2 regions of the Arthrobacter sp. MDT2-34-1 genome follow, and region 2 is predicted to be linked to the other one. Evidence: predicted binding sites of a transcription regulator. Region 2 holds the regulator's gene; the other holds the start of a gene.
The links. The regulator LexA, encoded in region 2, represses DNA repair genes until DNA is damaged. The targets are predictions, from matches to a motif close to TCGAACANNTGTTCGA.
Positions count from the first base shown of each region.

Region 1: a site for LexA is predicted at 2,564-2,579, ahead of AC5RVV_RS06500 (HNH endonuclease signature motif containing protein). Genes of this name have one in related genera too.

Region 1 is NZ_JBNHGO010000001.1:1,403,980-1,408,156, reverse strand. It holds gene AC5RVV_RS06505 (hypothetical protein) at 118-369, opposite strand; gene AC5RVV_RS06500 (HNH endonuclease signature motif containing protein) at 392-2,533, opposite strand; gene asd (aspartate-semialdehyde dehydrogenase) at 3,082-4,177, opposite strand, start outside.
Region 2 is NZ_JBNHGO010000004.1:30,491-34,667, reverse strand. It holds gene AC5RVV_RS16020 (ATP-dependent DNA helicase) at 1-1,596, shown strand, start outside; gene lexA (transcriptional repressor LexA) at 1,708-2,457, opposite strand; gene AC5RVV_RS16010 (LysM peptidoglycan-binding domain-containing protein) at 2,754-3,107, shown strand; gene AC5RVV_RS16005 (histidinol-phosphate transaminase) at 3,180-4,177, shown strand, end outside.

The DNA of each region.
Region 1 (4,177 bases), on a different contig from region 2:
CGCCTCACTTCGTTGGCGATCCCCAAGAGGTGTGTGCGGACTCGGCGTCGTGCGTCCAGGCCGCGCCGAGCGAGAGGTCCTCGGACATTCGGGGACCCTGTCTGGCGCGGCATGCTCCTAGGGAAGGTCTTCCCGTCTGATCGTCGCGTCAGCCTGCGGGTCCTCGACCTGCGGTGCTCCTGCCGGTCGTGGAATGCGCTGCCGTTCAACGCGGCGCTTCGAATGTGCGGAAAGCTCGTCATGCCGAATCATGAAGCGGATGATGCTCGGGCGAAGCGCACGAAGATTGACCAGCCCGCTGCCGCAAAGCCAGCAGACCAGTCGGTAGCTGTGGTTCACTTGGACCAACCGGTCGGTACCGTGGTCCATGAGCCAATCGGGCGACAAAAACTCATGCATCGGTGCCAGCAAATAATCGGCGGGCAGTAACCGCGCGAAGGCACCCTGCGGTTCGAAGCACTGTTCCAACTGAAGCATCATCCACCATTCTTCTGAGAGGTAGGCAGGACCGCAGGTCTCCAGGAAGCGCCGCAGGTGAGCCTCCAACCTGAGTGAGCGGTCGAGCTGGATTGGTCTCACCTGACGTTGTTGGACGAAGAACTCCCGAAGCACATCCTCGATTCGCGCCTTGGGCCTCGCATACCTGGTCACTGTTGAATCCTCTTGCTGTTGGTTTCACGTTGGGTCGGTTAAACGGTGGCGGGGTGTTGTCCCATGGGCCGTCCGTGGCTTCGTCGCCGGTGTCGCCCTCGCCGCCGGTACAGCGTCGGGGACTTTTGGCCCCGTTGCCCGGGCTTTCCGTGGCTTCTTCTGCGCCGGGTGCTGCGGGGAGCGTGAGTGTCCAGCCTTCGTCGGGGGTGGTGGTGTGGGTGTGGCCGGAGCGGGTGGTGAAGTGGAGGGTCCCGTCGGGGTCTTGGGTGACGGTTCCGCCGCCGTGGTGTTTGGTTTTGTGCCCGGGTTTGCACCTGGCGCTGAGATTTTCCAGGACTGTTTGGCCGCCGTCTTCCCAGGCGATCGTGTGGTCTATCTCGCAGTGGTCCGCCGGGACGGTGCAGCCGTAGTCGCGGCAGTGGCGGTCTCGTAGCCGGACGAGGCGTTTGAGCCATTCGGGCGGGTGGCGCAGGTCTTTGGCGGCGGCGGTTGCTTTGCCGTAGTCATCGGTGAGGACGATCAGCCAGGACTTGGCGAGGGCGGCAAGGTCGCGGGTCATATCGGGCGGGATGGGTCCGTAGCCGGTGAGGTCGCCGGGTTCTTCGGCGAGCCGGAGCAGGGTGTGCAGGGGCGCGGTCACGGCGACGGACGCGGTAACGTTCCCGCCCCCGCAGGTGCAGGGACCTTGCCGTGCCGTACCCGGTGGAGCGCCTGCGGCTGCCGTGTTGCGGTCGGAGTCCGCCGCAACTTCCGCGTCTGGGATTTGGGAGCCGGTTTTCTTGCGGGCGCCAGGTGGAGCGCCTGTGGCTGTCGTTGCCGGTGTCGTTGTGTTCGTCGCGGTCCCGGATCCGATCACCGTTCCGGAACGGGTCGGTCGCCGCGGGCCGGCTGCTCCTTGGTTGTCGGCCGCTGCCTCGTCGTTGGCGGTGGCTGTTTGGGTGGCGGCGGTGTCGTCGGCGGCGGGTCCGGTGTCTGTGGCGGTGGCCGTGGGCTGGTAGGCGTGGCCGGGGTAGCGCAGGAGCATGTCGGTGAAGACGTCGGCGCGGAGTTGGCCCAGGGTGCGGGGTTCGTCAACGGTTTGGAGTTTGCGGGCGTGGGCCTGCATCAGGTTGTAGGCGAGCAGGGCTTTGTCGGCGCTGGCGCGGATGTAGAGTTCGGCCATCCCGTCGTCCTGGGGCTGGTAGTGGACGGTGCGGCGTTCCATCGCGGCGCGGTGCCGGGTCTCGAGGGGTTCGGGGTGCAGTCGGTCGCGGGCGGTGCGGGCCCGGGCCTGCACGGATTCCAGGGTGATGGTCCCGGCGCCGGGAAGAACCTTGGCCTCGTAGCGGGCCAGGGCCTCGGGCGGCAGGCCGGCGCCTTTGCGGGCGATGGCGGTGGCGCGGGGCAGATCGAGGTCGCCGGCGTCGAGGGCGGCGAGGGTGGCGGGCAGGCAGGTGGCGATCTGGTGTGCGTCGGCCAGTTCCGCGGCCGCGCGTTGGCGGGGCAGGGCCAGGATGGGTGCGAGTTCGGCGGCGGCGTGCCGGCAGATCCCGTCCGGTGCCCCGGCGTCGGGCCCGGTTGCCGGGCGGAGCACGGCCAGGCGGTGCACGGCTCGCAGCCTGTGGGACTGGGTCCAGGCCTCGTGTTTGCGCACCGCCTGGAGGTAGTCGAGGGTCGACCAGTCGTCCAGGGTCGCGGGGTCGGTGCCGGAGAGCAGGCCGGCCAGTTCTGCCGGTTCCAGCTCCTGCCAGTCGTTCGCCCACCCCCGCCGCACCGGTGCTGATTCGGTGGCACCATTGTCGGGCGCGGCACCATTGTCCGGCGCGGCACCATTGTCGGGCGCGGCAGGGGTGCCGGAGGATTCCTCCGGCTCCTGCGCATCGTCCAACGGTTCCGCTGCCATACTTCAACGCTACGCAGCCCACGCCGCGGGTAGAACGGGTCTTCGAGGAAAGTGCACAACCTGCCGTCGACACCTGCCTGTGTAGGACAACTCAGCCGGCGAATGGCTGAACGGGGAACCGTCATTCCCCTGTGTAGGACAACTGAGCAGGCGGACGGCTGAACGGGGGACCGTCCTGCCCTGTGTAGGACAACTGAGTAGGCGGACGGCTGAATGCGGAACCTCCATGCCTGTGCAGGACAAGTCGGGAGGCGAACGATTCGACGCCGAGCCGTCACACGCCGGTGGAGGACGGGATCGCCTGCATAGCGTCTTGATGTGGACAGCTCAGGATACGGCGCAGCGGGACTTCCATGGGCAGTCTGCGCCGCCGGAAAAGCGAACTGCCACCAGCGGGAGCCCACCCCAGCAGGGGACCGTCATCAAAGGGGAGGGGCCCGTCCCTAAACAGCAGGAGCCCGTCCCCAAAGGGACGGGCTCCTCGTGGCCTCAGGCCACTATGGCTTTCGCGGCTCGCGAAGCGGCTCCGGCACTCCTGCCGGCAGGTCCTAGAGGTTGCCGGTGGCGATGCGCAGCATGCGGCGCAACGGTTCCGCCGCGCCCCACAGGAGCTGGTCGCCCACGGTGAAGGCGCTGATGTACTCGGGACCCATTTCCAGCTTGCGGATACGGCCGACCGGGATCTCGAGCGTGCCGCTGGCCGCCACCGGCGTCAGGTGCTCCATGGTGGCTTCCTTGGTATTGGGAACCACGCGGGACCACTCGTTGTCGGCGTCGATGATCCGCTCGATTTCGGCCACCGGCAGGTCCTCGGTGAGCTTCAATGTCAGGGCCTGCGAGTGCGACCGCATGGCGCCGATACGGACACACAGGCCGTCGAACGGGATCCGCTTGTCGTCGCTCAAGCCCAGGATCTTGTTGGTCTCGGCGGGGGCTTTCCATTCTTCCTTGGACTGTCCGTTGCCCAGGTCCTTGTCGATCCACGGGATCACGGAACCGGCCAGCGGCACGCCGAACTGGGAGGCATCCAGTTCGGGGCTGCGCTGCTGGGCCAAAATCTTACGGTCAATTTCCAAGATGGCGGAGGAGGGCTGCGCCAGCTCGTCGGCCACCGCGGCGTTCAGCGTACCGAACTGGTTCAGCAGTTCGCGCATGTGCCGGGCGCCGCCGCCGGAGGCCGCCTGATAGGTCATGGACGTGCCCCACTCGACGAGGCCGTTCTTGAACAGGCCGCCCAGGCCCATGAGCATGCAGGAGACGGTGCAGTTGCCGCCGATGAATTCCTTCACGCCCCGCGCCAGGCCGGCGTCGATCACGTCGCGGTTGACCGGGTCCAGCACGATGATGGAGCTGTCCTGCATCCGCAGGGTGGACGCCGCGTCTATCCACAGGCCGTCCCAGCCGGCGTCGCGCAGCTTCGGGTACACCTCGGCGGTGTAGTCGCCGCCCTGCGCCGTCAGGATGATCGGCAGCTTTGCCAGCGTCTCGATGTCGTACGCATCCTGCAGCTTGCCCGCACCCGCAGCAAAGGACGGGGCGTCGCCGCCGGCGTTCGACGTGGAGAAAAACACGGGGTTGATGAGGTCGAAGTCGCCTTCATCCTGCATGCGCTGCATGAGGACGGAGCCGACCATGCCGCGCCAA
Region 2 (4,177 bases):
CATCCTTCTCCGGCCGGCGCAGCGTCGGCTTCCGGCGCCTCGGGCGCGCTGGGCAAGGAAGTCGTGCGCCTGCGCGAGTGGGCGCACGAGACCGAAACCGGGGATCGGGATGAACTGGTGCCCGGTGTCAGCGATCGGGCCTGGCGGCAGGTCTCCGTCGGCTCCATGGAGTGCCTGGGCGCCCAGAAGTGTCCCCTGGCCGCCGAGTGCTTCAGCGAACTGGCACGGGGCCGCGCGGCGGAGGCAGACATCGTGATCACGAACCATGCCATGCTGGCCATCAACGCCTTCGAGGGCGTCGCGGTACTCCCGGACTATGACGTGGTGGTCATCGACGAGGCCCATGAGCTGCAGGACCGCGTCACCAGCGCCGTCGCGGGGCAACTCTCCGCCGCCATGGTGCGTACCGCCGCCTCGACGGCACGCAAACACACGGGGATCAGCGTGGAGCCTTTGAACTCCGCCGCCGATGCGCTGGAGGACGTCCTGCAGTCGGTGCCCACCGGCCTGCTGGCGGCCGGCCTCCGCGAGGAGCATGAGCTGGTTCTTGCGCAGGTACGGGAAGCGGCCCGCGCGGCGCTCTCCGACTCGAAGCCCGAGGGTGCGGGGGCAGCGGACGGCGGACGGCAGATGGCGCGCTCACGGCTCGCGGCCGTGCTGGAACTGGCCGAACGGCTGCTGTCCGCTCCGGACTCCCGGGAGGTCATCTGGGCGACCCGTCCCAGCACCTATGGCGAGGCCGGCGACTACGCCGCCAATGACGACCAGCCGGCAACGTTGAACATAGCGCCGCTCTCGGTGGCGTCCCGGCTGCGTGAGGGCTTGTTCGACGACCATACCGTTGTGCTGACATCGGCGACGTTGTCGGTCGGGGGGACCTTCGATGCCGTCGCCGGGTCGCTCGGACTGCTCGGAGCCGGCGCGCCCGCCTATTCCAGCGTGGACGTGGGCAGCCCCTTCGATTACCCCAGGCAGGGCGTGCTCTACGTGGCGTCGCATCTGCCGAAGCCGGGCCGGGGCACCAGCCCGGAACAGCTCGATGAACTCGAGGAGCTGCTGCTGGCCTCGCGCGGCGGCGCCCTGGGCCTGTTCTCCTCGCGGCGTGCGGCAGAAGAAGCCGCGGCCGAGATGCGCGGGCGCACCGACCTGACCATCCTGTGCCAGGGCGAATCGTCGATGGGCGCGCTGGTCCGCCAATTCGCCGAAGAGCCCGACACCTGCCTGTTCGGCACCATGACGCTCTGGCAGGGCGTCGACGTTCCCGGTTCCGCGTGCCGGCTCGTGGTCATCGACCGGATTCCGTTCCCCCGGCCGGATGACCCGCTCACGACTGCCCGAACCCGGTCCGTGGCGCAGTCCGGGGGAAACGGTTTCATGACGGTCTCGGCGACCCATGCGGCCGTGCGGCTGGCCCAGGGAGCCGGCAGGCTGATCCGCGCGTCAAACGACCGTGGAGTGGTGGCCGTGTTGGACTCCCGGCTGGCGACGGCGCGCTACGGGAGTTTCCTCCGCAGCGCCCTGCCGCCCTTCTGGAGTACCAAGGACGGCGCCACGGCCCGCCAGGTCTTGGAAAGGCTGGCTACGGCCTCAGCCTGAACGGGCTGGGGGCACGCCCGTTCCGGAGCGAGCGGGGCCCTGCCCGGGGACCGCCCGTGCGGGCAGGGGATCCCGGGGTGGCTGCAGCGCGGACCGGGGAGACCGGGCGCGTCAGAGGGCCCGCATCACCGAGACAACCTTGCCCATGATGGTTGCGTGGTCGCCCAGAATCGGTTCGTACTGGGTATTCTGCGGCAACAGCCAGGTATGGCCGTCGCGCTGCCGGAAGGTCTTGACCGTTGCTTCGTCGTCGAGCAGCGCCGCCACGATGTCGCCGTTCTCGGCCGTGTGCTGCTGGCGGACCACGACCCAGTCGCCGTCACAGATGGCCGCATCGATCATGGAATCGCCCGAGACCCTGAGCATGAACAACTCGCCGTGTCCCACCAGTTGCCGCGGCAGGGGCATGACGTCCTCGACCGCCTGGTCCGCCAGGATCGGCCCGCCCGCTGCGATCCTTCCCACCAGCGGCACCATCGCCGTGTCGGATGACGTGGTCAGCTCGGATACGGCGACGCCGCTGGAGCTGCGCAGCTGTTGCGGTTCATCGACTCCGACGATTTCCACACCCCCGTGCTCGAGTGTCAGCGGGGTCAGGATTTCCATGGCACGGGGACGCTTGGGGTCCCGCCTGATGTAGCCCATCTTCTCCAGTTGGGCCAACTGGTGCGTGACGCTGGACAGGCTTGCCAGACCGACCGTGTCACCGATCTCGCGCATGGACGGAGGGTATCCGTGGGACATGACGGAGCGCTGGATGGTTTCCAGAATCTTCTTCTGCCGCGGCGTCAGGCTGCGCCCCACTTTGACGGGCCGGCCGCGTCGCTTCGCTCCGGCAGTGGTGGTGGTCTCTTCCGACATGTCCGGCCCCGGTCTCCCCGTAGTGGTCCCTGCGCCGGCGCCGTAGCGGAACCGCACATGGACTGTTGTCTCAACTGTTTTGTCGGTGGCGGCTGATGCACTGCTCTTACTGCCGCCCGACGCTTACAACGCTAGGCGAGGCGGTAGCGAATTTCAAACATTTGTTCGACTGAGTCTCGACAATGTTCGATCACCAGTGCTAAAACTGTAAGAGACGCATTCGAAGATACGTTCGAATATCGTTGCAAGACGATCGAAACCAGCCGAAATAGATCGAATATCGGAAAGGTGGCACCATGTCCGCCCAGCTCGCACCGCAGCCCGCCGGCCTTCGTACCAGCACAGGCCTGCGGCTGACCCGCCGCGGCCGTTTGTTGCTGATCGGCCTGCCGCTGATGCTCGCCGCGGCCGCAGCCCTGACCCTGATCGGTTTCTTCACGGCTCCGGCAATGGCCGCCGCCGGGGGGCTGGGACCTGGACCGGCGGCGACCGTCACGGTCGTCAGCGGCCAGACACTGTGGGACATCGCAGTGCAGTCCGCCCCGGACCGCAACCCCCACGATGTCATTTTCGAGATCGCGCAACTGAACGGTCTCCAGGGGGACGTCGTCCATGCCGGACAGCAGCTGCTGGTCCCGTCGGCGCGCTGAGGCAGCCGTAATATGAGCTGCTTCGGCCCGCCCGATTCCTGCCCCGGGCGGGCCGAAGCTTAAACTGGACCGGTGAGTGAGCAGCTAGAACGCCTGAACCGCCTGCCGTTGCGGGAAAATCTCCGGGGCCTGGAGCCGTATGGCGCGCCCCAGCTGGAGGTTCCCGTCCTCCTGAACGTCAACGAAAACACCCATGGCCTGCCCGATGCTGTCCGTCAGGCCATCGTCTCGGCCGTCAGCGAGGCTGCCGCGGGTCTGAACCGGTATCCGGATCGCGAGTTCACGAAGCTGAGGACGGCGCTGGCCGGCTACTTGGGGCACGGCCTCACCGCAGAGAACATCTGGGCCGCCAACGGATCGAACGAGGTCCTGCAGCAAATCCTCCAGGCCTTCGGCGGCCCCGGCCGCACCCTGCTGAGCTTCCCGCCCACCTATTCCATGTACCCGCTGCTGGCCAGCGGGACGGACACGGATTATCTGGCCGTCCCGCGGGGGGCAGACTTCACGCTGTCCCCGGACGCTGCCGCCGCCGCTGTGGCCGACTCCGGGGCAAACGTGGTCGTTCTTTGCTCGCCGAACAACCCGACGGGCACCGCCCTGGGTCTTGAGGTCGTGGAGGCGGCGTATGAAGCGGGGGAGGCCTCCAAGGCCATCGTGATCGTGGACGAGGCCTACGCCGAGTTCGCCCACGCCGGAACGCCGAGCGCGCTGACGCTGTTGCCGGGGCGGGAGCGGCTCATCGTTTCCCGCACCATGAGCAAGGCCTTCGCGCTGGCAGGCGCCAGGGTCGGGTACCTCGCCGCCGCACCGCAGATTACCGATGCGCTGCGCCTGGTCCGCCTGCCCTACCACCTGTCCGCCGTCACGCAGGCAACGGCCCTGGCCGCGTTGGACCATGCCGATGCGCTGCTGGCCAACGTCGAAGACATCAAGGCGCAGCGGGACCGCATTGTCGACGGGCTGGCCGAGCTGGGACTCGACCCGGCGCCGTCCGACTCAAACTTCGTGTTTTTCGGCGGGTTGGAGGACCCCCGCTCGGTGTGGCAGGGACTGCTGGAAGCCGGCGTGCT